One region of the Bradyrhizobium sp. WBAH42 genome, then DNA from elsewhere that is predicted to be linked to it. Evidence: predicted binding sites of a transcription regulator. Region 1 holds the regulator's gene; each other region holds the start of a gene.

Region 1 (7,153 bases):
GCGATGTCGGCGATGGACGGCTATGCCGTGCGCGCGTCCGACGCGGCCATCGAGACCAGGCTGACCGTCGTCGGTGAGGTCGCGGCGGGTCGGCCGTTCGCGGGAAGGGTCGGCCCCGGCGAAGCCGTGCGGATCTTCACCGGCGGCGTCGTTCCCGACGGCGCCGATGCCGTCGTGATCCAGGAGGACACAATTGCCGACGGCACGCATGTCACGATCAAGGAAGCCGCAATTTGTGGCCGGCACATCCGCCCTGCGGGCATCGACTTCCGCGAAGGCGACGTGCTGCTGCGCAAGGGAATCCGTCTCACCGAGCGCGATCTCGCCCTCGCCGCCGGAATGAATCATCCTCATCTCGCCGTTATCCGCCGCCCGAGGGTCGCGATTCTCGCCACCGGCGACGAGCTGGTCATGCCGGGCACCGCGCCTGGTCCCGGTCAGATCGTCTATTCCAATGGCTATGCCCTGCACGCCCTTGCCCGCAGCGAGGGCGCCGAGACCATCGACCTCGGAATTGCCGCCGATACGCTGGAGTCCACGTCCGCCGGCATCCGCCGCGCACGCGAGAGCGGCGCCGACATCCTGGTCACGACCGGCGGTGCGTCGGTCGGCGACCACGATCTGGTCCAGCAGGCGCTCAAGGGCGAAGGCATCGAGATTGCGTTCTGGAAGATCGCGATCCGGCCCGGCAAGCCGATGATGCATGGTCGCCTCGGCGCGATGCGCGTGATCGGCCTGCCCGGCAATCCCGTGTCGTCATACGTGTGCGCCTTCCTGTTCATGGTGCCCTTGATTCGGGCCCTGTCGGGCGGTTCTGTGATTCATCATCAGCGCGAGCGCGCCGTGCTGGGCCGCGATCTCGGCGCCAACGACCAGCGCGAGGATTATCTGCGTGCGCGGCTGGAGGTACGCGACGACGGCACGCGCGTCGCCCTTCCCGTCAGCCATCAGGACTCCTCCCTGCTTGCGAATCTCTCTGCGGCACAGGTACTTCTCGTGCGCGCACCGTTCGCGCCGAAGGCCGAGGCCGGCACACCTTGCGAGGTGCTGCGGCTGCCCGTCTGAGCTGCCCGGCCGCACGCATTCCGCGAGTTCGGCCTCGTTCACCATAAATTAAGCAGTTGCGGAACACATATCGAACATATAGTGTCCGTTCATGATTTGTTTCGAGGATGTAGCGGCTTATTGCCGACTTCATCGTCTCGGAATCGAACGACATCAACCGGGGGACTTTGGTCGAGATGTTGACGCGCAAACAATACGAGCTTCTGCGGTTCATCAGCGAACGTCTGAAGGAAAGCGGCGTGCCGCCGTCCTTCGACGAGATGAAGGATGCGCTCGACCTGCGCTCGAAGTCAGGCATTCATCGCCTGATCACTGCGCTCGAGGAGCGCGGCTTCATTCGCCGCCTGCCCAACCGCGCCCGTGCCATCGAGGTGATCAAGCTGCCCGAGCTCCAGGCCGCAGCCGGCAATCGCCGCGGCTTCACCCCGAGCGTCATCGAGGGCAATCTCGGCAAGGTGCGCGCGAGCTCCAGCCCGCCCGCGGATGAGGGCGAGCGCCCCGTCGCGGTGCCCGTGATGGGCCGCATCGCGGCCGGCACGCCGATCGAGGCGCTGCAGACCCGCAGCCACACCATCAGCGTCCCGCCGGACATGCTCGGCTCCGGCGAGCACTACGCGCTCGAGGTGCGCGGCGATTCGATGGTCGAGGCCGGCATCCTCGACGGCGACATGGCGCTGATCCAGCGCAACGAGACCGCCAATACCGGCGACATCGTGGTGGCGCTGATCGACGACGAGGAGGCCACGCTCAAGCGCTTCCGCCGCCGCGGCGCCTCGATCGCGCTCGAGCCCGCCAATGCCGCCTACGAGGTCCGCATTCTTCCGCCGAACCGCGTGAAGATCCAGGGCAAGCTGATCGGGCTTTACCGGAAGTACTGATACCGGAAGTAAGCGCTACGCGCGCTTCGATCGTCGATCCAAGATTGGAGCGGATACTTGTCCGCTCCGGCTGGATGGTCTTTCTGGTTCTGCGCTGACTGTTCGGCGCCTCTTCCCGCGCGACACTCGCCCATGCGGACACGCGGCCATTTCGCTCCGCCGGTAGAGTTGTGCCGACAGCGCCGATAGTGCGGGCCAAATGCAAGGACGCGAGGTTTGTTCCTATCGAATCCGGGAAAGATAATGTGATCGCGTGCTGCGGATGCGAGCCGCAGATTTGCCCATAACCGAGCAGAGCGTTGGAGGCTTCCACTCTGATAGAGGCCTGCGCCTCGAAAGAGACGCGGGTCGCTATCCCAGTATGAGGAGCACCCGATGTGTGACTATAGCCTGCATGCCGTCGCGACGCGCCCCGCCGAAGTTGGCGAGACGATCGTCACGACAACCTTCCGCGGCACCTCGACGCGCGGCTTCGCCTCCGAAGCCGATCTCTCCGTCGCGGTCTGTCTGCTGCCGGGAACGGAGCTCGCTTTCGCCGATAACGTCCGCTATGACAACCGCTGGATCTGGACGCGAACCGTCAACTCCCGCGTCGGCAAGTTCGGCAAGATCGACCCGCACATTCCCGATCGCCATCATGACGCGATCGAATTTCCGGACGGCAAGTACGTGCTGGTGACGCAGCTCGTCGAAGGCCAGCGCGCGACCGTGCTGCAATTGCCGGTGACGCAGCAAGCCATCGAGCGCGAGCACAAGCCGCAGATCGTCGCCGACACGCGGCCCACGATCACGCGCCTGCCGATCGGCTGACGCCGTCGGCCCCGACCGAAAAGTCGAGGGCCAAATTCAAATGCCATCGCCGGCCGCGGCCGGCGAGATGGTATGGTTTGCGTCCTGCGGGATCCCGTCGGACCGATTTTCCCCGCATCGATCTTCAATCGTCGGCCTGCAAGTCGGCCTCCGATGGCGTTGCGTCCCGGTTGCGAGGCACGGCCGTCTTCGGCACGAGGCTGCCGTCGAAATCCCCCTCGCCGGCGCCGGCCGGCAGCCAAGGACGGCTTGCCCCTCTCGCCCTCACCGCCTGCACCGAAAAACCCTCTCCGCTTCGCGTCAGAGCCAGCGCGCCCTGACTGGCAAGACGCGCCCGATCGACGACCATCGCCGCGCAGTCGGGCGGCGCGGGCCGCGCCGTCACCACCAGCGCGGCGCGGCTGCAATCATCGGCCAGCGCGTCGATGCGCGTCGCCAACGCGATCAGCCGTCCGTCCGCGAGCGGCGCCACGCAACCGGACTCGTCACATGACGCGCTGCTCGCCAACGAGGCGTTGCCGGCATCACGCGGATCGGCATCGGCGGCCAGCCACTCCTTCAGCAGGAAGCTGTCCTTGCTGGCGCGGATCACTTGCAAGCGCCCATCCGCGCCCCGGACCGCGACGCTCGCACCATCCCCGGCAATCAGGACATCAGGCTGGCGCACCGACAGCCCCCAGAGGATCGCCGCCAGCAGCACCAGGGCGCCGGACCAGCGCAAGGGCGTGCGCAACAGGCCCATCACGATGAGCCCGAGGCTCGCCGCGATCAGCGGCGCGATCCCGAACGCCGGAATGCGGCCGACGGCGCCCGGCAGGGCCGCCACCCAGCGCGCGACCAGGACCATCCACTCGATGCCGATTCCCATCAACCACCAGAACACGCCGTCGAGCCCGAAAGGCGCTGCGAGCAGTCCGAGCAGCCCGGCCGGCATCACCAGCGCCGACACCACCGGCATGGCGCCGAGATTGGCGATGACGCCGTATGGCGTCACGCGATGGAAGTGGAAGGCGGCATATGGCGTGGTCGCGAGCCCCGCGATCAGCGAGGCCAGGAACAGCATCGCGATCTCGCGGCCGCCCCACAGCGCGATCCGCGCCGTCGCGGAATGATCGGGTGAGGCGAGCAGGTTCGGCATGCCGATCTGCACCAGCGCGACCAGCCCGAGCGTTGCCGCAAACGACATCTGGAAGCTCGGATGCACCAGCGCCTCCGGCGCGACCGCGAGCACGATCAGCGCCGCCACCGCCAGCGTGCGGAAGGTGATGGCGCGGCGATCGACCATGACGGCGATCAACACCACTGCCGTCATGAAGAACGATCGTTGCGTCGCGACTTCCGCGCCCGACAGCAACAGGTAGAACGCCGCCGCGACCAGCGCAGCGGCCGCCGACCATTTCTTGATGGCAAAGCCGGCCGCCAGCCCCGGGATCAAGGCCAGCAGCGCGCGCACCGCGAAGAAGACGACGCCGGCGACGACCGCCATGTGGTAGCCGGAGATCGACAGCACATGGCCGAGCCCCGAGACGAACATGGCATCGTTGACCGGCGCGGTGATCGCATCGCGCCGCCCCGTGAGCAGCGCCGTTGCGATCGCCCGGTTGTCGCCTTCGAGCGTTGCGCGGATGCGCGCGTCGATCGCATCGCGCAGGCCCTGCATGAAGGCGGCATAGCGCAGCCGCAGGCCGCCGGCATCCGGCGGCCTGGACGCCGTGATCGCGCCCATTACGAAGCCGGAGGCACCGATGCTCTGGAAGAACATGTCGCGCGAGAAATCATAGCTGCCGGGCCGCACCGGCGAGATCGGCGGCAGCAGCCGCGCCTTCAATTGCACGAAGCTGCCGACTTCGGGCGCCGTGCCCTTGCGCACCGAGAGGCGGACGCGCTCGAGCTTGACGTCGCCGCGCTGCGCCTCCATCGCGCTGACGCGCAGCACGAAGCGATCGGTACGCTCGCGAATGTCGCGCGCTTCCACGAAGCCCGACAGCGACACCGAATAAAGCGGCTTGGCGAGCACGGGATGGGCGACGCGCGCCGTCTTCCAGGTCGCCATGGCAAATCCGGCGGCGACCGCCGCGATCATGATCGCAGGCGCAAACAGCCGGCTCCGCCGGAGCAACACCGCGCCGAGCATCAGCGCGATGGCCGTCGCGGCAACCACCCACAGCACCGGCTCATGATCGGCGGCGAAATAAAGCGCAATGCCGCCGCCAAAGGCGACGGGCACCCACGGCAACAGCCGGCCTGGCCCGGCCTCGGCGCGCGCCCACTGGCGCAGCATTTCGACGATGGCCGGCCAGATGCCAAACCCCGCCGGCGCAAAGCCGCCGGCCGGGGCGGCGCGGCCGACCGGCCACGTCCCGGCAACTCCCTGGGAGCGTCCTGGCCGCCCCGGCTCCGCCATTCCCCTGCACCTTGCGATACGCGACGGGTGCGGAGGCTACCGGACCGTGCGGCTGCGCGAATAGCGGTACAGATCGGGAACGGGCGACGGAGCGCCCTACTTTTCCTCTTCCATCGTCACGGCGACGTCCGCCTTGGCGGACAGCCGCACCTTGTTGCCTTCAACATCGGCAACGAGGCCCTTGTCGATGAAATGATGGTGGCCCTTGTGGCTGCCCTCGCCGCTGTCCTTCCTGGTCAGCTTGATGCGGTTGCCCTCTACCCTGTCGACGGTGCCGACATGGACACCGTCGGCGCCGATGACTTCCATATGCTCTGCGATGTTCTGCATGGCGGGATCCTTGGTTGGGATCGCGGCCAACGCGGCAGGCGCGCGTTCGTTTCAATCGTCATTCCGGGGCGCGACGAAGTCGCGAGCTATGATGCGCAATTGCGCATCTGAGAATCCATAACCACCATCGTGAGTATGGATTCCGGGCTCGCGCCGAGTGGCGCGCCCCGGAATGACGACACTGATGGAACGACCGCTAAATCAGCGGCGCCTGCGACGAGGCGTGGTGATTGACGATCTTCCAGTCGCCTTCCTCGCGGATGATGACCCAGCTCATCTTGACGACGAGATCGTCCCGCTCGCCGGCGAGATCGAACGTGATGATCGCGGCCATGTTGATCAGGTCAGGGCCGGCCTGCGCGGCGTACACGTCGGAGAAGGTCGCGCTCGGCCTGCGCCAGCGCGGCAGGCCGTTGAAATAATCGGCAACGCCGTCCCTGCCCCGATAGAGTTTTGGGTTCGAGCCAAAGAAGAACGCGTTCTTCGCATAGAGCGAGGACAGCGCGGTCGCATCGAGCGTCGCGAAGCCGACGCACCATTTCGCGATGATGGCGGAAACGATGGCGTCGGCTTCGCTGCTCATGCCCTCGCCTCAGCCCTTCGCGACTTCCTTGGCGAACGTATCGCGCAAGCCGATCGTGCGCGAGAACACCGGCTTGCCCGGCGTCGAGTCCTTGTCGCGGACGAAATAGCCCTGGCGCTCGAACTGCATCGGCTCGGTCGAATTGCTCTCCGCAACGGACGCCTCGACCCGCGCATCGGCGAGGATCTCGAGCGAGTTCGGGTTGAGATCGGCCGCGAAGTTCGAAGCGTCCGGGCTCGGATTGGCGAACAGCTGGTTGTAGATGCGGATCTCCGCCGGCTTCGACGTCGCCGCCGGCAGCCAGTGCATGGTCGCCTTGACCTTGCGGCCGTCGGGCGCGTTGCCGCCCTTGGTCGCGGGATCATAGGTGCAGCGCAGCTCCACCACCTCGCCCTGGTCGTTCTTGATCACGCCGGTGCACTTGACGAAATAGGCGTAGCGCAGCCGCACCTCGTTGCCCGGCGACAGGCGGAAGAACTTCTTCGGCGGGTTCTCCATGAAATCGTCCTGCTCGATATAGAGCTCGCGGCCGAACGTGATCTTGCGCGTGCCGGCGCTAGCGTCGTCCGGATGATTGATCGCCTCGAGCTCCTCGGTCTGTCCTTCCGGATAATTCTCGATCACGACCTTGAGCGGCCTCAAGACTGCCATGCGCCGCTGCGCCGTGCGGTTCAGCTCCTCGCGGATGCAGAACTCCAGCATGCCGACATCGACGACGCTGTTTGCCTTGGCGACGCCGATGCGCTTGACGAATTCGCGCAATGCGGCCGGCGGCACGCCGCGGCGGCGCATGCCCGCCATGGTCGGCATGCGCGGATCGTCCCAGCCGGCGACATGACCCTCGCGGACGAGCTGCGTCAGCACGCGCTTGGACAGCAGCGTGTAGGTCAGGTTGAGGCGCGCGAACTCGTACTGGTGCGGCTTGGACGGCACCGGCAGCTTCTCGATGAACCAGTCGTAGAGCGGCCGGTGGTCCTCGAACTCCAGCGTGCAGATCGAATGCGTGATGCCTTCAATCGCGTCCGACTGGCCGTGGGCATAGTCGTAGCTCGGATAAATGCACCATGCGTTGCCGGTGCGCGG
Region 2 (7,153 bases), 2.9 Mb from region 1:
GAAGGTCGCGCGAGGAGAGGTCGACGCCCTTGGCGAGTTCGTTGAGCTCGCTGATCACGGTGTCGCAATGGCCGAGGTTGGAGGTTGCCGCGCGCGCGACGCCGTCGATCTCGGCTTCGACGGAGGCGAAGCCCTGCTGCACGCGCGAAATGATGCCGGAGATCGCTTGCGCGCCTTCGCCGGCGGTCTTGGCGCGCTGCGAGGCGTCGCTGCTCTCGCCGATCAGGCCTTCGATCTGGCCGTCGAGATCGCGCACGGTGTCGGAGATCTCATGCGTGGCCTGGCGCGTGGCCTCCGCGAGGCTCTTGACCTCGCTTGCGACCACCGCGAAGCCGCGGCCGGCAGTGCCGGCGCGCGCCGCCTCGATGGTGGCGTTGAGCGCAAGCAGATTGGTCTGCTTCGCGATCGCCTCGATCGAGCCGGAGACCTTCGCAACTTGCGCCAGCGCCGCGCCGACGGCGCTGAGGCGGGCCTCGATCCGCTCCACCGCGGCGACGAGCTCGGAGATGTGGCTGACCGCGGTGTCGACGGCGCCGCGCGACTGCGCGATCTCGCCGACTGCAGCCGACGTCGTGCTTTGCACCGCCTGCGAGGCGTTGGCGATGTCGTGGTTGGCCGAGACCATCGTCTCGGCCGTCTTCTGCAGATGGTGAAACCGTTCCGACTGGCTCGCGACGCGGTTGGCGACTTCCTGGACGTTGCCGGCGATATCGGCGAGCTCGACGCCGAGACCGCCGATGCGGTCGGCGAGCTGGTCGATCAGGCGTTCGGCGAGCGTCCGGTTGGACGCAGTGTCCAACACGGCAAGTTGGGCAAAGGACATGTACGGGCTCTCTCCAGTCGGAGCCGTTGATCGGCTCCTTGGCGGCATTCCGATTCCTAGCTCCGACCTTAGAGGATGATTCGCGCCCGGCGTCTTGCCCAGGAGTGCAGGCGCGGGGTGTTATAGCTTGTAGGCCGTGCGGAAGCCGCCCCAGTGCCGGCCCTGCACGCGGATCGGCACGTCGATCTCGCGCATCATCACCGTGTTGCCGTTGCCCATGTCGCGCGCATAGCTCTGGACCAGGTACGATCGCAGGTTGCGTGCGGCAGCTAACCCCGCCGGATCGTTGAAGATGCGCCGGTTGCGGCTGTTGGCCGTGTTCCAGGCGACGTCGCCCGGCCGCTGCGGATGCGAATAGATCTTGTTGTGCACCGGCAAAAAGCCGTTGCGGTCGACCATGGCGCAGAACGCCATCCGCGACTCCCTCGCCAGAAAGGCTTCCTGGAACGGCGGCAGGGCGCGGTCGGCCCAGTCGAGATATTTGGTGCGGTATTGCTGCGGGTTGGTGCCGGCAATCTCCACGTAGTCGGTGTCGAAGAGGTCCTCGATTCCGACCTCGCCGCGCGCAACCGCCTGCTCGAATATCTTCGTCAGCGCATTGCCTGCTTCCATGGCACGGGTGACGAGCTCGGTGTTCTCCTCATGGATCGACCAGAGCTTGTCCTCGATCTTCTCGTTGAGCGCGGCGGTGGCGCCGACGAATTGCGCGCGGGCGCCGGCCTTGGATTGCTCGACCACGCGCAGGCGGCAGGCGCCGATGTCCTCTAGGCTGCCTTCGACCGTGGCTTGCGTCGCGAGCCGGCTTGCGTCCGCGCCGCCGATCAGCACGCCCTCCATTGCAATTTCATAGACCGGCATCACGCCGCGCGCCGTCTCGAATCTGAGATGGCAGGGCAGCCGCTCGGTCTTGCGGCGGTCGTCGTGCTCGCTCTGGCGCAGCAGCACGGCGCAGCGCGATTTCAGCTTCTGGGCGAAGGTGGTGACGGCCTTGCCGGCGCTGGCGACGCTCTCGCCATGGGTCTCGGCAGCCTTGGTCGCCGCGTCGATCTCGGCCGCGCTCTCGCCGACCGAGATGATGAACTCGGAGGCGCTGGCGGCATTGCCGGAGACTTCGCTGGTGGTGGCGTTCTGCTCGGCGACCGCGCCGTTGACGGTGTCGAACACCGGGCGGATCGCCTCGATCGCCTGCGAGATGCGGTGCACCGCATCCGCCGAGCCGGCGGCGTCGCGCTGCAGCGCGTCGATCTTCTTTGTGATCTCCTCCGTCGCGCTCTGGGTCTGCACCGCGAGCGCCTTGACCTCGGTGGCGACGACGGCAAAGCCTTTTCCCGCGGCGCCCGCGCGCGCGGCCTCGATGGTCGAGTTGAGCGCGAGCAGCGTGGTTTGCCGCGCGATCTGCGCGATCAGGTTGACGACGTTGCCGATGGCGGCGGAGGATTCGCGCAGGCGGTCGACATTGGCGCGGGCTTCCTGCGCGGCGGCGCTGGCCTCGTCGGCGAGCTTGCCGGCCTCGCGGACCTGCGCGCCGATGCCTTGCGCGGATTGGGTGAACTTGTCGGCGGCATGGGCGAAGGTAGAGGCGGTCGATTGCGCCGCGTTGGTCCGGCCGGTCAGGGCGTCGGTGCGGTCGCGAATGGCGGCGAGCGTCGCGGCGGTTGCATCGGCTCCGCCGGCGACGGAATTGGCGGCGCGCTCGAGCTGGCGGATCATGGCGCCGAGCTCGAGTTCCAGCAATTCCAGGATTTCCCGGGCCGAATCACTTTCGGCGGTCGGGGCGGGTGCGGCAGGGGCCGCCGGCTGCGCAGCCTCCGGGGCTGCCGCAGGCGCGGCCGTGTCCGGCAGACGCTTCCGAAATAGTCCGAACGCCATCAGCTCTCTCTTGTCGGGGAACGGTCGGGCGCTATTTTCGCAAGTCGGAATGAAATCAGGGTTAACGGTGCCCGACGTCTAGGCAGGCGCCATTACGGCGGCTACCTTTACAGGGGCTACCTTAGGAGCAGCCGAGCCCTTTGATTCCGGTGGGTGGGCGGCCTATAAGGCCGCGCTTCCCGCACTCACCTTGACGCACGCTTCCCTCACGAGACCAAGCATGGCCGGACATTCCCAATTCAAGAACATCATGCACCGCAAGGGGCGGCAGGATGCCCAGAAGTCGAAGCTGTTCGGCAAGCTGGCGCGGGAAATCACCGTCGCCGCCAAGCTGGGCACGCCCGACCCTGCCATGAACCCGCGCCTGCGCGCCGCCGTGATCGCGGCGCGCCAGGAGAACATGCCGAAGGACAATATCGAGCGCGCCATCAAGAAGGCGCTCGGCAGCGATGGCGAGAACTATGACGAGATCCGCTACGAGGGCTATGGCCCGGGCGGCGTCGCCGTCATCGTCGAGGCGCTGACCGACAACCGCAACCGCGCCGCCTCCGACATCCGCTCCTTCTTCACCAAGTCCGGCGGCAATCTCGGCGAAACCGGCTCGGTCTCGTTCATGTTCGACCGCACCGGCGTCATCGAATACGACCGCAGCGTCGCATCCGACGATGCGGTGCTGGACGCTGCGATCGAGGCCGGCGCAGACGACGTCGTTTCCGGCGAGGGCGGCCACGAGATCTACGCCTCGACCGAAGGCTATCGCGATGTTGCCAAGGCGCTGGAAGCCAAGTTCGGCGAGCCGCGCAAGGCCGCGCTGATCTGGAAGCCGCAGAACACGGTTGCGGTCGACGACGAGACCGGCGAGAAGCTCTTGAAGCTGATGGACCTGCTCCACGAGCACGACGACGTCCAGAACGTCTACGCCAATTTCGAGGTGTCGGACGCACTTGTTGCGAAGATGGGCGGCTGACGCCGCTGTCGTGTCCCGGACGCGCAGCAGCGTCCCGGCTCTGCGCAGCATCGTCCGGTACGCTGCTGCGCAGAGCCGGGACCCATGGTTCTCTCAGCATCCGTCGCGAAATGGGCCCCGGTTCAGCGGCGCACCGCTTCGCGCTGCGTCGCGCCCGGGGCACGAGACCGCCTTTCCCCTGTTACTTCCGTTCTGTTTCTGTTTCGCATCCCGCGGCCAGCCGCTATCACTGGCCCATGACTGCGCTCCCGATTCGCGGCCCCGTTCGCATCATCGGCATCGACCCCGGCCTGCGCCGCACCGGCTGGGGCGTGATCGAGGCCGAGGGCAATCGCCTGATTTACGTCGCCTGCGGCTCGGTGGAACCGCCGGACGATCTGCCGCTGGCGAGCCGGCTGCTCGCGATCCATGAGGGGCTTGCTTCCGTCCTCTCCAGCCACCAGCCGATGGAAGCCGCGGTCGAGCAGACTTTTGTCAACAAGGACGGCGTTGCTACGCTGAAGCTCGGCCAGGCCCGCGGCGTCGCCATGCTTGCGCCCGCAATGTTCGGCATTTCTGTCGCCGAATACGCGCCGAACCAGATCAAGAAGACCGTGGTCGGCGCCGGCCACGCCGACAAGCAACAGATCGCGATGATGCTGAAGATCCTGCTGCCGAAGGCCGAGCCGCCGTCCGCGGACGCCGCCGACGCGCTCGCCATCGCCATCACCCACGCCCATCACCGCCAGAGCACCGCGCTGCGGCTGAAGGTGGTGGGGATATGATCGGCAAGCTGAAGGGGCTGATCGATTCTTACGGCGAGGACTTCGTCATCCTCGACGTCGGCGGCGTCGGCTATCAGGTGCATTGCTCGTCGCGCACTTTGCAGCATCTGCCTTCGCCGGGCGAAGCGGCGGTGCTGTCGATCGAGACCTATGTCCGCGAGGACCAGATAAAGCTGTTCGGCTTCCGTACCGATCAGGAGCGCGAATGGTTTCGCCTGCTGCAGACCGTGCAGGGTGTCGGTGCCAAGGTCGCGCTCGCCGTGCTCGGCACGCTGTCGCCGGCCGATCTCGCCAACGTCATCGCGCTGCGCGACAAGGCCGCGGTGGCGCGCACGCCCGGCGTCGGCCCCAAGGTCGCCGAGCGCATCGTCACCGAATTGAAGGACAAGGCGCCGGCCTTCGCCAATGTCGATCCCGCCGTCGTGCATCTCGCCGGTGCCGTCGACGACCAGCGCGCGCCGCGCCCCGTCGCGGATGCGATCTCCGCCCTGATCAATCTCGGCTATGGCCAGCCGCAAGCCGCCGCGGCGATTGCCTCGGCCTCGCGCAGTGCGGGTGAGGGCGCCGAGACGGCGCAGCTGATCCGGCTCGGGCTGAAGGAGCTCGCGAAGTGAGCGACCCCAAAGCCAACCGCATGGTCTCGCCCGAGCGCCGCAGCGACGATGTCGGCGACACCGCGCTGCGGCCGCAATCGCTGTCCGATTTCGTCGGCCAGCAGCAGGCGCGCAAGAATCTCTCGATCTTCATCGAGGCCGCGCGCAAGCGCGGCGAGGCGCTGGATCACGTGCTGTTCGTCGGTCCCCCCGGCCTCGGCAAGACCACGCTGGCGCAGATCGTGGCGAAAGAGCTCGGCGTCGGCTTTCGCGCCACATCGGGACCGGTGATCGCCAAGGCCGGCGACCTCGCCGCGCTCCTCACCAATCTCGAAGAGCGCGACGTGCTCTTCATCGACGAGATCCATCGCCTCAGCCCGGCGGTGGAAGAGGTGCTCTATCCCGCGATGGAGGACTTTCAGCTCGACCTCATCATCGGCGAGGGCCCGGCAGCGCGATCGGTGAAGATCGAGCTGTCGAAATTCACCCTGGTCGGCGCCACCACGCGCGCCGGCCTTCTCACCAATCCCTTGCGCGACCGCTTCGGCATTCCGGTGCGGCTGAATTTCTATACGATCGAGGAATTGGAGAGCATCGTCAGCCGCGGCGCACGCGTGCTCAACGTCGGCATGAGCGTGGACGGCGCCAACGAGATCGCGCGCCGCGCCCGCGGCACACCGCGCATCGCTGGCCGCCTGCTCCGCCGTGTGCGCGACTTCGCCTCCGCGGCCGATGCCGACAAGATCGACCGCAAGATCGCCGACCACGCGCTGAGCGCGCTCGAGGTCGATGCCGCCGGCTTGGACGCCATGGATCGCCGCTATCTCACGACCATCGCGCTCAACTATGGCGGCGGCCCGGTCGGCGTCGAAACCATGGCCGCGGCCTTGTCGGAGCCGCGCGATGCCATCGAGGACATCATCGAGCCTTATCTGATCCAGTGCGGCTATCTGCAGCGCACCCCGCGCGGCCGCCTGCTGACCTCGCACGCCTTCCGTCATCTCGGCATCGCCGAACCCTCGCGCGATGCGGCGGCGCAGTTCGGTCTGTTCGGCACGGATGACAGCGACGAGTGATCTGCTGAACCGCGCGCCGTTCCGGCTTTGATGAATTTCCGTTAATCTCGTGCAAACGATCTGCACGAACGCACCCCAATTCCGCTCCAATCGGATATCATCAAGACGTCGCATCATCATCGGGCTTCCATGATCACGCGCCGTCATCTCATTCGTTCCATCGGCGGCCTGTCCGCCCTCGGCGTCTCGACTGCAGCCTATGGCGTCGGCGTCGAGCCGGTGCTGCGGCTGCGCGTCACGCGCTATCATCCCACGCCGCGGCAGTGGCCGGCGGATTTTCCGCTGAAGATTGCGGCCATCGCCGACATCCATGCCTGCGATCCCTGGATGTCGCTGGAGCGTATCGAGGGCATCGTCGACCGGACCAATGCGCTCAACGCCGATCTCATCGTGCTGCTCGGCGACTATGTCGCCGGCCTTCACCACGTCACGCGCTTCATTCCGTCGAGCGAATGGGCGAGGGTGCTGGCGCGCCTGAAGGCGCCTCTCGGCGTCCATGCCGTCATGGGCAATCACGACTATTGGGACGACAGGACCGTGCAGCAGGCAGGGCACGGGCCGACCATCGCGCATCGTGCGCTGGAGGCGGCCGGCATCCCCGTCTACGAGAACGACGTCGTGCGCTTGACCAAGAATGGCCGTCCGTTCTGGCTCGCGGGGCTCGGCGACCAATTGGCCTATTATCCAGCCAGGCGCTTTGGCCGCGTACACAGGCTCGGCGCCGACGATCTCGGCGCCACGCTGGCGAAGATCACCGACGATGCGCCGGTCATCCTGCTCGCGCACGAGCCCAACATCGCGCCGCTGGTACCCGCGCGCGTCGCGCTGCAACTGTCCGGCCATACCCATGGCGGCCAGGTCCGCCTGCTCGGCTGGTCGCCTGCGGTTTCGCCCAAGAACGGCCTGCGGCTCGCCTATGGCCACTTCCGCCTGAAATGCGACCTCATCGTCTCGGGCGGCCTTGGTTGCAGCATCATGCCGCTCCGGTTCGGCGTGCCGCCCGAGATCGTCGAGGTGACGCTGGGACGGTCAGGGCTGGTTGTGTCCTAACACGCTTGCGC
Region 3 (7,153 bases), 120 kb from region 1:
AACATTCGGCCGGTCGCCAACGAAAAGAGCAGCGCTCCGATGGAACTTTTTTGGGTTCCCGTGAACGACGAAAACCGCTTAACATTCATCAAGTTGTTCCACCTCAGTTGAGCCGCGAGTGTGGCATTCCGGAGACGGACTCTGCCCTTTCCTTAGGCTACCTTTGCCTCGGAATTGGTTCATATGGGCGTCGCGCCTGATCAGCCGCTTCGGGGACTTTCGTGAAGCGGACGTAACTGGGGAGACTGCAATGAATAAGGTTCTATTTGGCGCAATCAGTGTACTGGCATTGGGGCTGTCGGCTCCGGCAGGCGCGGCAGATCTTGCCGCGCGGCCCTACACCAAGGCTCCCGCTCCGGCGGTCGCTGCGATTTACGACTGGAGCGGCTTCTACATCGGCATCAACGGCGGCGGCGGCACGAGCCACAAGTGCTGGGACTTCCTCGACACCACCGGCGTCGTCACCGGCGTTCCCGGTACCTTCGTCGGTGAAGGATGCCACAACGCGACCGGGGGCACGGTCGGTGGCCAGATCGGCTATCGCTGGCAGTCGGCCAGTTGGGTGTTCGGCGTCGAAGGCCAGGGTAACTGGGCTGACTTCTCGGGCGACAACGTCAGCACCGTCTTCCCTGGAAGCGCTTTGGTCACCGGTGACCGCAACCGCTCGCGCATCGATGCTTTCGGCCTGATCACCGGCCAGGTCGGTTACGCCTGGAACAACGTCTTGTTCTATGTGAAGGGCGGCGGCGCCGTGGTCGGGGACAAGTACGACGTTTATGCCGCGGCCGGCACGCCGGGCGCCGGCACGCTGCTGGCGTCGGCTCGCGAGACCCGCTGGGGCGGCACCGTTGGCGCCGGCCTGGAATTCGGATTTGCTCCGAACTGGACGCTCGGCGTCGAGTACAACCACATCTTCCTCGGCGACCGCACAATCGGTTTCACGACGCCTGCGGGCGCCGTGTTCGGGAGCGATCGCATCAGCCAGGATGTCGATATCGGCCTGGTCCGGTTGAATTATCGCTTCGGCGGCCCGCTGATCGCGAGGTACTGATATCCCTCTGATTTTGTGAGTGAATGCAAGGGCCGGCCCGCTGCGCCGGCCCTTCTTTTTTGCGGCACGATGCCTGGACGTAGATGAGTCAGCAACCATCACCTTTTCGACTGTTGTGGCTTTTCGGAGACACAACTTGCGGCTTTGGTGGTGTAAAGACGGCGTCAGTTGGGCCGTTGAGTCCGATGCCCTTCCGCGACGGAAGGCAACAACAGAAACTGGGACTGGGATTAAGTTGAAAATGAAAAAGGTTTTGTTGGCTTCGGCCTGTGTATTCGCTCTTGCGGCCCCCGCTTCGGCTGCTGATCTGGCAGCCCGCCCCTACACCAAGGCTCCGGTGGCTGTGGCCTCGGTCTATAACTGGACCGGCTTCTACCTCGGTATCGTCGGCGGCGGCGCTTGGGAGAACGGTTCCGGCGACCCGCGGATGAAGGGTGGCTTCGTCGGCGGCACCGGCGGCTATAACTGGCAGACCGGCAACGTCGTGTTCGGCGTGGAAGCCGACGGCTCGTGGGCTGATGTCAATGCTTCGGTGACCACCCCTGTTCTCTTTGGCGGCGCTATCGTTCCCGTGACCACGAGCTCGCGCATTGATGCGCTCGGCACTGTGCGCGGCCGTATCGGTTGGGCCGTCAACAACGTGCTGTTCTACGCTACGGGCGGCTACGCCTGGATCGACAACAAGATCACCGTCAGCTCGCCCTTCGCAAGCGTCTCGGACAGCAAGTGGCATTCCGGTTGGACGGTCGGCGCTGGCGTCGAGGCATTCTTCGCGCCGCAGTGGTCAGTCAAGGGCGAGTATCTCTATCGCAGCCTGGGCGGCGAGACCTACTTCTCGGGTATCGGCGCTCCGGTGAACACCGGCACGCTCAACCTTCACACCGTGCAGGTCGGCGTGAACTATCACTTCGGTGGCCCGGTCGTCGCGAAGTACTAAGCTTCGTCTCTGACGCACCCGCGTTACGAAAGGCCGGCCTCGCGCCGGCCTTTTTGTATTTGTTGCGGCCGCCCCGTTCGTTCGCGTTTTCGGACGGATGTGGCGGCCGGGTGACACAACTTTTGGCTTCAATGGTGTAAAGCAATGACGTTACTTGAGTCATGAGGTCCGCTGCTCTTCCGCTCTCCGGAAGACCGGAATGAGAAACGGAAGTGGGGAATGGATATGAAGAAGCTTTTGCTGGCTTCGGCCAGTTTGTTCGCACTCAGCGCGTTGGCACCGGCCTCGGCGGCCGATTTGGCGGCCCGCCCCTACGCCAAGGCTCCGGTGGCGCCGATCGCGGTGTACAACTGGAGCGGCTTCTACCTCGGCATCAACGGCGGCGGTGCATCGAGCCGCAATTGCTGGGATCTCAATGCCGTGCTCGGTGTGGCAATCCCGGTCGTGTCCGAAGGCTGTCACAACGCGACCGGCGGTCTCGTCGGCGGCCAGGTCGGTTATCGTTGGCAGTCGGCTAACTGGGTGTTCGGCCTTGAAGCCCAAGGCGACTGGGCCAACCTGAAGGGATCGAACGCGAGCCCGCTCGCCGCTTTCGCACCCGTGGTCAATCAGACCAGAATCGATGCCCTCGGCCTGTTCACCGGCCAGGTCGGCTACGCCTGGAATAACGTGCTCTGGTACGTGAAGGGCGGCGCCGCGGTCACGCACGCCAAGTATGACGGCCTTCTCGGCGGCGTGGTCTTCGATAGCGCGAGCGAGACGCGCTGGGGCGGCGCAGTCGGCACCGGCATCGAATTCGGTTTCGCACCGAACTGGTCCGTTGCGATCGAATACGACCACTTGTTCATGGGCGGCCGCAACGTCAATTTCACGGTGCTTGGCATCAACGACCGGACCGACCGCATCAAGCAGGATGTCGACATGGGCACCGTTCGCCTCAACTACACCTTCGGCGGCCCGGTGGTCGCGAAGTACTGATCTTCCCTGCCGAAGTCACATCGTCACGAAAGGCCGGCCTCGCGCCGGCCTTTTGCTTTGGGCGGGCTGTTCCGAGCGGTTCCGCGCGCTCCTGCTGCCAGATGCCGCCAGCGCGCCAACAATCCGTTGACGATTCGCAAGTCCCACTGGAAATCCGCCGCCGTTCTTCCTACGTTCGCTGCCATACCCATCGGCGCCGATCCCGGTTCCGGGCGAAGCGCGCCTTTTGCATTGGCGCGATCGCGCGTCTTTGGATTCCTCGAGGACCTCTGGGATGGACGAAGTGATCAGGGCGAAGCGCCAACAACAGAACGCGGGCTCCAGCCTGCGCGCAATTACGATCCGCGGCGCGCGCGAGCACAACCTCAAGAATATCGACGTCGAGATTCCCCGCGACAAGCTGGTGGTGTTCACCGGGCTATCCGGCTCCGGCAAATCCTCGCTAGCCTTCGACACCATCTATGCCGAGGGCCAGCGCCGCTACGTCGAATCGCTGTCGGCCTATGCCCGCCAGTTCCTGGAGATGATGCAGAAGCCCGACGTCGACCAGATCGACGGCCTCTCGCCTGCGATCTCCATCGAGCAGAAGACGACGTCGAAGAACCCGCGCTCCACCGTCGGCACCGTCACCGAGATCTACGACTACATGCGCCTGCTTTGGGCCCGCGTCGGCGTGCCCTATTCGCCGGCCACGGGCCTGCCGATCGAGAGCCAGACCGTCTCGCAGATGGTCGACCGCGTGCTGGCGCTGCCCGAGGGCACCCGCCTCTATCTGCTCGCCCCCGTCGTGCGCGGCCGCAAGGGCGAGTACAAGAAGGAGCTCGCCGAGTGGCTCAAGAAGGGCTTTCAGCGCGTCAAGATCGACGGCACCTTCCATGAGCTGGCGGAAGCCCCTAACCTCGACAAGAAGTTCCCGCACGACATCGATGTCGTCGTCGACCGCATCGTGGTGCGCGCCGATATCGGCCAGCGCCTCGCCGAGAGCTTTGAGACCGCGTTGAAGCTCGCCGAAGGCCTCGCCGTCGTCGAGTTCGCCGACGCTCCCGCGGCGGCCGTCCCCGCAGAAGAGAAGAAGAAGACCGCAAAGATCCACGACAAGAGCGGCCCCGAGCGCATTCTGTTCTCGGAAAAGTTCGCCTGCCCGGTCTCCGGCTTCACCATCCCCGAGATCGAGCCGCGCCTGTTCTCCTTCAACAATCCCTACGGCGCCTGCCCCGCCTGCGGCGGCCTCGGCGTCGAGCAGCATGTCGACGAGGACCTCGTCATCCCCGAGAAGGATCTGACGCTGCGCAAGGGCGCGATCGCGCCCTGGGCCAAATCGTCATCGCCCTATTACGTGCAGACGCTGACCGCGCTCGGCAAGCATTACAAATTCACACTCGACACCAAGTGGAAGGACCTGCCGAAGAAGACGCAAAACGCGATCCTCTACGGCTCGGGCGAGGACGAGATCAAGTTCTCCTACGAGGACGGGGTGCGCTCCTACGACACCAAGAAGCCGTTCGAGGGCGTCATCACCAACATCAACCGCCGCTACCGCGAGACCGAAAGCGAGTGGGCGCGCGAGGAGCTGGCGAAATATTTCCACGACGTGCCCTGCGAGGGTTGCAAAGGCTTTCGACTCAAGCCCGAGGCGCTCTGCGTCAAGGTCGGCGGCAAGCATATCGGCGAAATCTCGGAGCTGTCCGTGAAGGGCGCCGGCGCATGGTTCGAGACCGTGCCGGAGGCGCTGAACGCGCAGCAGAACGAGATCGCGGGCCGCATCCTGAAGGAGATCCGCGAGCGCCTCACCTTCCTGCTCGACGTCGGCCTCAATTATCTGACGCTATCCCGCTCCTCCGGTACGCTGTCCGGCGGCGAAAGCCAGCGCATCCGCCTGGCCTCGCAGATCGGCTCGGGGCTCACGGGCGTGCTCTACGTGCTGGACGAGCCCTCGATCGGCCTGCATCAGCGCGATAATGCCCGCCTGCTCGATACGCTGAAGCGGCTGCGCGACCTCGGCAACACCGTGGTCGTGGTCGAGCATGACGAGGACGCCATTCGGCTCGCCGACTACGTGCTCGACATCGGCCCCGGCGCCGGCATGCATGGCGGCAACATCGTCGCCGAAGGCACGCCCGCCGAGATCATGCGCAACCCGAAATCGCTGACCGGCAAGTACCTCACCGGCGAGCTCGAGGTCGAGGTGCCGGAGCGGCGTCCGCCGAACCACCGCCGCACCATCAAGGTGGTGAACGCGCGCGGCAATAACCTCAAGAACGTCACGGCGGAGATTCCGCTCGGCCTGTTCACCTGCGTCACCGGCGTCTCCGGCGGCGGCAAGTCGACGCTGCTGATCGATACGCTCTACCGCGCCATCGCCCGCAAGCTCAACAACGCCAGCGAGGGCGCTGCCCCGCACGACCGCATCGAGGGCCTCGAGCACATCGACAAGATCATCGACATCGACCAGTCGCCGATCGGCCGCACCCCGCGCTCGAATCCTGCGACCTACACCGGCGCCTTCACGCCGATCCGCGAATGGTTCGCCGGTTTGCCGGAAGCGAAGGCGCGCGGCTACGAGCCCGGCCGCTTCTCCTTCAACGTCAAGGGCGGCCGCTGCGAAGCCTGCCAAGGCGACGGCGTCATCAAGATCGAGATGCACTTCCTGCCCGACGTCTACGTCACCTGCGACGTCTGCAAGGGCAAGCGCTACAACCGCGAGACGCTGGAGGTGCTGTTCAAGGGCAAGAGCATCGCCGACGTGCTCGACATGACCGTCGAGGAAGCCGCCGAGTTCTTCAAGGCGGTGCCGCGCGTGCGCGAGACTTTTCAGACATTGCACCGCGTCGGGCTCGATTACATCCATGTCGGCCAGCAGGCGACGACCCTCTCGGGCGGTGAAGCGCAGCGCGTCAAGCTGGCAAAGGAATTGTCAAAACGCGCCACCGGCCGCACGCTCTACATCCTGGACGAGCCCACCACCGGCCTGCACTTCCACGACGTCAAGAAGCTCCTGGAGGTGCTGCACGAGCTGGTCGCGCAGGGCAACACGGTCGTCGTCATCGAGCACAATCTCGAAGTCATCAAGACCGCCGACTGGGTCATCGACTTGGGCCCCGAAGGCGGCGACGGCGGCGGCGAGATCGTCGCCTGGGGCCCGCCGGAAGATATTGCGAAGGCGCCGCGGAGCTATACGGGGAAATTCCTGGCCCCGGTGCTGGAGAAGGCGCGAAAGCCGAAGCGGAGACGGGCGGCGAGCGAGGCGGCGGAGTAGGTTGCGCGTCCGGAATGTGACGACGCACATGTCCGAGGGAGAATGAACTGTGCCTGCCGGACTTGTGCAAACCTTTCGTGCGTTCGCTCATAACAATGCCTGGGCAAACCATCGGCTGCTCACGGCTTGCGCTGCTCTGTCTCAGGTTGAGTTCGAGGCCGAGCGAACCGGGTTCTTTCCAAGTCTTCAGCGCACGCTAAACCACATCCATGTCATTGATCTCTTCTATGTCGATGCGCTGGAGGGCGGTTGGTTGGGCCCGGCAGCCTGGGAGAACGAGGTGCCGTACCCTTCCCTCGTCACGCTCAAGCCGGCGCAAGCCGCAGTCGACGAGCGCTTGATTGCTGTCTGCGATGCACTGACGCCCGAGAGTCTCAATACCGTCGTGAGTATCAACCGCGACACGACCGTGCAGGCCGAACGCCGCGACCGGCTGCTCATGCATCTCTTCCAGCATCAAATTCATCATCGCGGACAGGCGCATGCCATGCTGTCCGAAACAAGCGTCGCACCGCCTCAGCTTGACGAGTTCTTTGCAGAGGGAGAAGCATCGCTCCGCGCCAGCGAATTCGCCGAACTTGGTTGGACCGAAAGCACTGTGTGGAAATCCTAGTTCAATAACTGGATGATCGAACGGCATCCCTTTCACGTGCCCTATTCCCTCGCCATCTTCGACCTCGACGGCACGCTCGCCGACAGCTTCCCCTGGTTCCTGCGCACCATCAACGATGTCGCCGACCGCTTCGACTTTCGCCGCGTAAAGGATGAGGATGTCGAGGAACTGCGGCATGCATCGAGCCGCGAGATCCTCGCCCGGCTCGAAGTGCCCTTGTGGAAGCTGCCGGCGATCGCGCGGCATGCGCGGCGGCTGAAGGCGGAGGCCGCTTCCGAGATCTCGCTGTTTTCGGGCGTCGAGACGATGCTGCGGACG
Region 4 (7,153 bases), 3.4 Mb from region 1:
ATCGCGCCGAAGCGTCGGCGCGCCGCACCGGAGAAGGCTACGGCGATGACGTTGAGGACTCGGCCGAGCGCGCAGCCGCCGACGAGCTCGTGCGCGAGCGCGCGACGACGGCGCGGGAGTTCGACCCGGCGGAACTGCAGCACGGTCATCGCAGCAAGCGTCCTTCGCCGGTGCTGAACGCCATCGCGCCGCTGGTCGTCGTCGTGACTGTCAATCTCTTGATGTCGCTCCTGGTGTTGCCGCGGCTCGATGTCAGCTATCTCGCCGAGCAACGCTTTGGAGATACCACGCTTGCAGCTGTTGCAGGCGTCTGGTCGGTCGCGGTTGCGCTGGCTGCCGCCATCGCCGCCACCATCGCGCTGAACTGGGCGCGCCTGCCGGCGCTGCGCCGGACCATGGACGCCGGGGCCAATGCGTCGGTCCTGCCCGCGTTCAGCGTCGCCAGCCTCGTCGGGTTCGGCGCCGTCGTCGCCTCGCTGCCGGCATTCACGATCGTGCGCGACTGGGTGCTGGCGATCGAGGGCGGACCGCTGGTCTCGCTCGCCGTCGCGACCAACATCCTGGCCGCGCTGACCGGGTCGGCGTCGGGCGGCCTCACCATCGCCCTCGACGCTCTCGGCCCGACCTATGTCGAACTTGCCGCTCGCAACGGCATCGACCTTGCGTTGATGCATCGCGTGGCGGTGATCGGCGCGGGAACGCTGGACATCCTGCCGCACAATGGTGCGGTGGTCAGCCTGCTCGCGATCTGCGGCCTGACTCACCGCGACAGCTATTTCGACATCGTCATGGTGGGCATCGTGACCTCGCTCCTGGCGCTGGTGGCCGTGATTGCTCTGGGCAGTGCGCTGGGGTCGTTCTGACGGAAAGCCGGCGTCAGCGATTGACGGACGGGCGAAGGTTGCATGCAGCCAACTTTCGAGCGCAACAGAAGAAGCCGGTTGGAAACGATGAGGCGAAACAGGGCGAAGCAATGTGCGTTGCTCGTGGGGACCGTGGCTGCGTTGAGCGGACACAGCGCGTCGGCGCTGACGCTGGCGGAGGATGCCGAGACGGTCTGCAAGGGGCTGGTCGGCGGCACTAATGCCGTGAAGATCGATGTCGCGACGTTTCAGTCGCCTTCGCCTCTTGCTGTTGCCGAGCGCGGCCCGACGCCATCGGGGCAGATCACGCCCGCCAATCCCGGCTTCTGCAAGGTGCTCGGCCATATCGACGCTGTCGATCCCAAGGCCCCGCCGATCAAATTCCAGGTAATCTGCCGATCGAATGGAACGGGCGCTCAGTGCAATATGGCGGCGGCGGCTTCAACGGCGTGCTGATCACCGGCCTCGCGCTGCCGCCGGCCTATCCGTTCGACAAGCCGTCGCCGCTCGCGCGCGGTTTTGTGACATACGGCACCGATTCGGGTCACGAGACAAAGCCGGGCGAGCTGCCGCAGCTGTTCGCATTGAACGACGAAGCCTTCGAGAATTGTGCCCATCGCGCCTACAGGAAGGTGCGCGACGCGGCCAAGGCGGTCAACACGCTGCACGCGCCTTACAAATTTCCGTTCGTGCTCGCCAACGGCCTCGACGATTATCCGGGCTGGGGCGTCTCCGGCGAGGACACGCCGGCGGCCGGCCCGACCGGCGGTTGGACCGCGTGGTGGCTCGGCACCGCGCCGCCCGCGCAGCCGCCCGCGCCCAACAACGGCATCGCCTGGATTTATGGTGCGGGCGGCATCCAATATGTGTTCGCGCGCGATCCCAAGCTCGACGTCACCACCTACAAGGTCGAGAAGGACAAGGCGCCGGGCGATCTCGAAGTGACCGAGCAGAAGGTCGAAGCCCCCGCGTTCCCTGTCGTCCGCGCGCTGCCACTGTGCCGCTGGCCGGCTTGGCCGCACTACAAGTCGGGACCGGTGACGGAGGCGTCGAGCTATTTCTGCGCGCAGTGACCCTTCACCTCTCCCCGCGAAGACGCGGAGAGGGAGACATGCTCCGCTCATCCCGCCGCCATCGCCTGCGCGCCGCCGAGCAGTCGCGCATTGAGCCGGCCGCCGGAGAACAGCATGTCATCGAGGGCTTCGTCGATATCGGCGGAAATGACGGAATTGCCGCCATCGCGCGCGAGGCTCGCTTGTGCCAGGCGCCGCATCAATTCCTTGATGAATGCGCAACTCGTGCCTTCGCTGCGCCTGGCGGCTTCGGCGACGACGGCGTCGTCGAGTGGCAGTCCCTTGCCATAGAGCCGGACCAGTTTGTTGCGGCCGGTCTCGTCGGGAAGCGGCACTTCGATGGCCTGATCTATGCGACCGGGGCGGCCCGCTAGGGCGCCTTCGAGTTGCTGAGGCCGATTTGTTGTCAGCACGAACAGGATGTCAGCGTCCTGCTTCAAGCCATCCATCTCGTTAAGTAATCGGTTGAGCAGCGGTTCTTCGCAGCCGCTCATGTTCTCGCGCTGCCGCGCGATGAGATCGACGTCTTCGATCACAACCATGGCCGGTTGCAGGAGGCGAGCGAGATTCATATAGGCGCCGAGCAGGCCGATTTGCTCCGCTGTGATGATCAGCGTCGTATGACCGGGCAGATGGGCCGCGAGATAGCGGATGGTGTGAGTCTTGCCCGTGCCGGGTGGGCCGTAGAGTAAGATACCCTTCCGGGTCGACTGTCCGAGGCGGCGCAGCACGTCCCGCGTGCCCACGAAGTTCAGGACGTTACGATCAAGTAGCCGTAACGTCTGTTCAGGCAGGATCACCTCGTCACGACTGACGGAAGGAAGCCGGTGCACTGTGATCCCGCGCGAGCGCCCACGGTAGTCGGAATCGGCATCGAGAGAGAGAATCTTGCCACGGTAGGTGCGCGCGGCCTGAACGGCGTCCTCCAGCGCGCTGAAGCACTGCTGGACAAGCGCTGAGCCTGCGGCCCCGGCCGGCGCCATGATTTCGATCCGCACGCCGACCTCGCGGCTGTATTCACGATGAATGGCCAGAAGCACCGCGTAGCGGAGACCAGCGGTTGCGCAAAGCCAAAGACCATTGTCGAGGCACTTGGCTGGTGTCGGTTCGCCGATATCGACGTCGTTGTACTGAAGCGGTGCGATCGTCGCCGCGAAACCGTCGTTCTGCATCAATCTCGACATGGATAGCGTCTCGTAGCGGCGGTCCTCGGCGATACCGAATAGCCGGACCGGAGACGCAAATAATCGGTCGATGGCGGCCTGGACGTCTGCCCGCATGTGGCCAGGAAATTGGCGTACCGTGGTCACCAGCTGACTCCGCGGCACATCGGCGAAGTGCCAATTCAAGACACCGAACGTGTAATTGAACTCCTCCGAGGGGAGGTCCCGCGATGCGCTTGCTGCTGCGAGTACGCAATCGGCGCACAGCCACACCGTGCGGTCCACCAATTGTGCTTCCGACTGCGCGATCGGTCGGCCGCAAAGCTCGCAGCAGGGCTTCGCCGTTTCGCTTGTGATCAGGAGTGGGTGGCCGGCGGCAGCGACACGACGCCTTGCAGATTCCAGCAGGGCTCCTGCGACCGGTGGTGGGTAGGGACCGCAGGCTGCCGCGCCATGCCTCTCCATGTCGGCAATCACGGAGACGGCTTCACTTTTCGACTTGCCGAAGACGCGACGCAACAGGTCAACGATGAATTCACGCGGAGTATCTTCGTCAGCATGCAGCACGAGCTGAGCCGGCACGGCCTCGACCTGAGTATCGCTCATGAAGTGTCCCCTTGAGCAACCTATAATTGATATGAACAAATAGGGAACATAAAAGGACGCGGCCGTCAAGCGTGACGGCCGCGTCGATTTGGTCGTTCGTTTTCGAGCTCTAATGCGCGCCACCTCCGCCACCCGGCGCCTTCACCCTTCGCGTCAGCAGCACCGCGATCGCGGCGAGGACCAGCACCACGCCGATCACGGCAAAGGTGTCGGAATAGCCCATCACCAGCGCCTGGCGCTTCACGGTCTTGCCGAGCGCGATGATGGCCTGCTCGCGTGCGGCGTTGGGGTCGGGGACGCCGTGGGCCATGAAATAGTCCGTCATCTGCGCGATGCGGGCGCGGACCTCCTCGCGGCCGAGCGTGACCGAATGGCCGATGATGTTGGAGTGGAACTGCTCGCGCTTGGTGACGATGGTGGCGAGCACCGCGGTGCCGATGGCGCCGCCGAGGTTGCGCATCATGTTGGAGATGCCGGAGGCAGCCGCCGCATCCTGCGCCGCGACGCTGCCGAGGCTGAGTGCCGAGAGCGGCGCGAGCGTCAGCGCCTGGCCGACCGCACGCACGATGTTGGGCATCAGGAACTGATCGCCAGAATAATCGAGCGACATCTGGATGTTCATGAAGGAGCTCGCGGCGAACAGCAGCAGGCCCACGGTCGCGACATAGCGGCCGTCGAAACGCTGCATCAGCTTCGGCACCAGCGGAATCAGCAGAAGCTGCGGCAGCCCGGTCCAGGCCAGCACGTTGCCGATCTGCTCGGCATTGTAGCCCTGCACTTGGCCGAGATAGGCGGGCAGGAGATAGACCGAGCCGAACAGTGCGAAGCCGAGGAACACCGCCGCGATGGTGCCGATGCCGAAATTCCACTGCGTCAACAGGCGCAGGCGCAGCAGCGGCTTCTCCACCATCAGCTCGTTGGCGATGAACAGCGACAGGCTGATCACGGCGATGACCGCGAGCCGCACGATGAAGGGAGAGCCGAACCAGTCGTCCTTGTTGCCTTCTTCCAGCACGGCTTGCAGCGAAGCGAGGCCGATCGCCATGGTCGCGATGCCGAACCAGTCGCCTTCGCGCAGCAAAGCGAGGTTCAGCGGTTGGCGCTCCAGCGTGAAGAACAGCGTGGTCACCATCACCGCCGTGGGCAGCACGTTGACGAAGAAAATGGTCTGCCAGCCGTAATTCTCGGTGAGATAGCCGCCGATGGTCGGCCCGATCGCCGGTGCGAAGGTCACGGCGAGCGAGAACATGGCAAGGCCGATCGGCTGCTGGCCCTTCGGCAGCTTGGTGAAGACCAGCGTGAACGCCATCGGGATCAGCACGCCGCCGAAGAAACCCTGCAGGCCGCGCATCGCGATCATCGACGGCAGATCATGGGTGAAAGCGCAAGCGACCGAGAAGGCCGCGAACAGGCTCGCGAAGCTCAGGATGATGTTGCGGAACGAGAATACCCGCGACAGATAGTCGGTCAGCGGGATGACGATGATCTCGCCGATCAGATAGGACGTCGAGATCCAGGATCCGTTGTCGGCGCCGGTACCGATGCCGCCCTCGATGTTGAGCAGCGAGGCGTTGGTGATCTGGATGTTCAGGATCGCCATGAAGGCGCCGATCATCGCCGCGAACACGGCGATCCAGATCGTGGCGCTGGCCCGATTGGGGTCGGCGGCGACGCGCTCAGGCGTCGCGGCCGGAATTGCTTGTGCTGGCGTCGATATTGAGAGGCTGTTTGACATGGCACGACCCTCCGGAAACAGGTTTTGCTTTGGGCGTCGCTGCCGTCTGAGCGGCCGGCGCTGAACGCGTTGCGATCGTCGGGATCACGGACATGCCGGGCCGCAGCGCGATTGGCGGCGCGGTCCCGGCGTCCAGCGCGATCTTCACGGGAATGCGCTGCACGATCTTGGTGAAATTGCCGGTGGCGTTGTCGGGCGGCAGCAGCGCGAACTCCTGGCCGCTGGCCGGCGCGATGGAATCGACGTGACCATGCACGACTTGGCCCGGGAAGGTGTCGATCTCGATCTCGACGCTCTGACCGGCGCGGACATGCGTGAGCTGGGTCTCCTTGAAATTGGCGACGACATAGGTGCCCGTGGCCGGCACGATCGACATCAACTGCGTGCCCGCCTGCACATACTGGCCGACGCGCAAGGTGCGGTTGCCGACGACGCCGTCGATCGGCGAGACGATCGTGGTGTAGCCGAGATTGAGCTCGGCCTGGTGCTGGACCGCGGTTGCGCGGGCGGCGGCGGCCCTGGCCTGCACGATCTCGGCCTTGAGAAGATCGACCTGCTTCTGTGCGGAGATGAGGTTGGCGTTGTCGCGCGCGATCGCGGCGTCCGCGCCGGCATCGCGCGCCTGCGCCTGCTGCGCATTCTGCACGCTGCCATAACCGGTCCTGGCGAGATCCGTGTAGCGCTTGTTCTCCTGCTGGGCGAAGGTCTTCGCGGCCGTGTCGACATCGATGGTCGCTTTCGCGGCTGCGATTACCGCCTCCTGAACCTCGAGCTGGGCCTGCTTGCTCGTCACCGTCGCGTTCGCGGCGGCGACGTCGGCCCTGGCCTGATCGAGCGCGACGCGGAAGTCGCGATCGTCGATCCGGGCCAGCACCTGGCCGGCCTTCACATGCTCGTTATCGCCGACCAGGACGCGGTCGAGATAGCCGCTGACCTTCGGCGCGATGGTGGTGTTGTCGGCCTTCACATAGGCGTCATCGGTGGAGACCAGGAAGCGCCCGACCGTCCAGTAATCGTAGCCGTACCAGCTCGCGCCGGCGAGCGCGGCGACGGCCACTCCCGCCAGCAACAGCTTGCGAAAGTTCAGCTTTCGGCGCGGGGCGGGGACCGGCGCGGCGGGCAGAATGCCTTCGGGCGGGCTGGTTGGCGCCACGATGGTTTCGCTCTTCGATGGATTGGCATGCACGGTCATGGCCGGCTCCCTGAATTAGGAAACTTGACGATTTCCAAAATAGGGCTAGCTTGAGGACTGTCAATGGAATGACAGGCATCATCTAAAAACATGGCTCAGGCAAAATCGTCATCAGAAGGCCGCCCGCGTGGGCGGCCACCAGTGCGCACCGACGACGAGACGAAGCGCATCGTCATCGAGGCGGCACGGCACGCCTTCGCAGTCGATGGCTACGCAGCAACCAGCACCGAAGAACTGGCGCGTGGCGCCGGCATCTCCACCAAGACTCTCTATCGGCTGTTTCCGAGCAAGGCAGCGCTGTTCGAAGCGATGTGCGCGGACCGGCTCGATCGGTTGCTCTCCGACGTCAATCTTCAGGCCGACAATCAGGCCGACGTCGAGACGAGTCTGGCTGCCGTGCTTGTCGCCTGTGCCGATCTCGCGCTCGATCCGGAGGTCGTGGCACTCCAGCGTATGGTACTGCAGCAATCGGCCACGTTCCCCGACCTTGCCGCGAATTTCTACAGGGATGGCATCTCCCG

Evidence for each region. The regulator LexA, encoded in region 1, represses DNA repair genes until DNA is damaged. The targets are predictions, from matches to a motif close to TGTTCNNNNTGTGTTCNG.
Region 2: ruvC (crossover junction endodeoxyribonuclease RuvC) is a predicted target of LexA. The motif match lies at 3,848-3,865, and genes of this name have one in related genera.
Region 3: uvrA (excinuclease ABC subunit UvrA) is a predicted target of LexA. The motif match lies at 3,128-3,145, and genes of this name have one in related genera.
Region 4: DCG74_RS09745 (ATP-dependent Clp protease adaptor ClpS) is a predicted target of LexA. The motif match lies at 3,737-3,754, and genes of this name have one in related genera.

The regions. Positions count from the first base shown of each region.
Region 1 covers NZ_CP036533.1:5,461,154-5,468,306, forward strand. The annotation lists gene glp (gephyrin-like molybdotransferase Glp) at 1-1,065, shown strand, start outside; gene lexA (transcriptional repressor LexA) at 1,242-1,943, shown strand; gene DCG74_RS25585 (hypothetical protein) at 2,319-2,753, shown strand; gene DCG74_RS25590 (ComEC/Rec2 family competence protein) at 2,878-5,157, opposite strand; gene DCG74_RS25595 (DUF2171 domain-containing protein) at 5,254-5,487, opposite strand; gene DCG74_RS25600 (nuclear transport factor 2 family protein) at 5,684-6,070, opposite strand; gene DCG74_RS25605 (glutamine--tRNA ligase/YqeY domain fusion protein) at 6,080-7,153, opposite strand, start outside.
Region 2 covers NZ_CP036533.1:2,522,536-2,529,688, forward strand. The annotation lists gene DCG74_RS11755 (methyl-accepting chemotaxis protein) at 1-823, opposite strand, end outside; gene DCG74_RS11760 (methyl-accepting chemotaxis protein) at 944-2,692, opposite strand; gene DCG74_RS11765 (YebC/PmpR family DNA-binding transcriptional regulator) at 2,913-3,659, shown strand; gene ruvC (crossover junction endodeoxyribonuclease RuvC) at 3,896-4,423, shown strand; gene ruvA (Holliday junction branch migration protein RuvA) at 4,420-5,037, shown strand; gene ruvB (Holliday junction branch migration DNA helicase RuvB) at 5,058-6,092, shown strand; gene DCG74_RS11785 (metallophosphoesterase) at 6,222-7,142, shown strand.
Region 3 covers NZ_CP036533.1:5,341,704-5,348,856, forward strand. The annotation lists gene DCG74_RS24990 (outer membrane protein) at 251-1,051, shown strand; gene DCG74_RS24995 (outer membrane protein) at 1,293-1,988, shown strand; gene DCG74_RS25000 (outer membrane protein) at 2,214-2,966, shown strand; gene uvrA (excinuclease ABC subunit UvrA) at 3,241-6,222, shown strand; gene DCG74_RS25010 (DinB family protein) at 6,272-6,835, shown strand; gene DCG74_RS25015 (HAD-IA family hydrolase) at 6,872-7,153, shown strand, end outside.
Region 4 covers NZ_CP036533.1:2,081,871-2,089,023, forward strand. The annotation lists gene DCG74_RS09735 (GntP family permease) at 1-863, shown strand, start outside; partial or broken gene DCG74_RS09740 (tannase/feruloyl esterase family alpha/beta hydrolase) at 951-1,936, shown strand; gene DCG74_RS09745 (ATP-dependent Clp protease adaptor ClpS) at 1,984-3,705, opposite strand; gene DCG74_RS09750 (DHA2 family efflux MFS transporter permease subunit) at 3,815-5,440, opposite strand; gene DCG74_RS09755 (HlyD family secretion protein) at 5,382-6,632, opposite strand; gene DCG74_RS09760 (TetR/AcrR family transcriptional regulator) at 6,774-7,153, shown strand, end outside.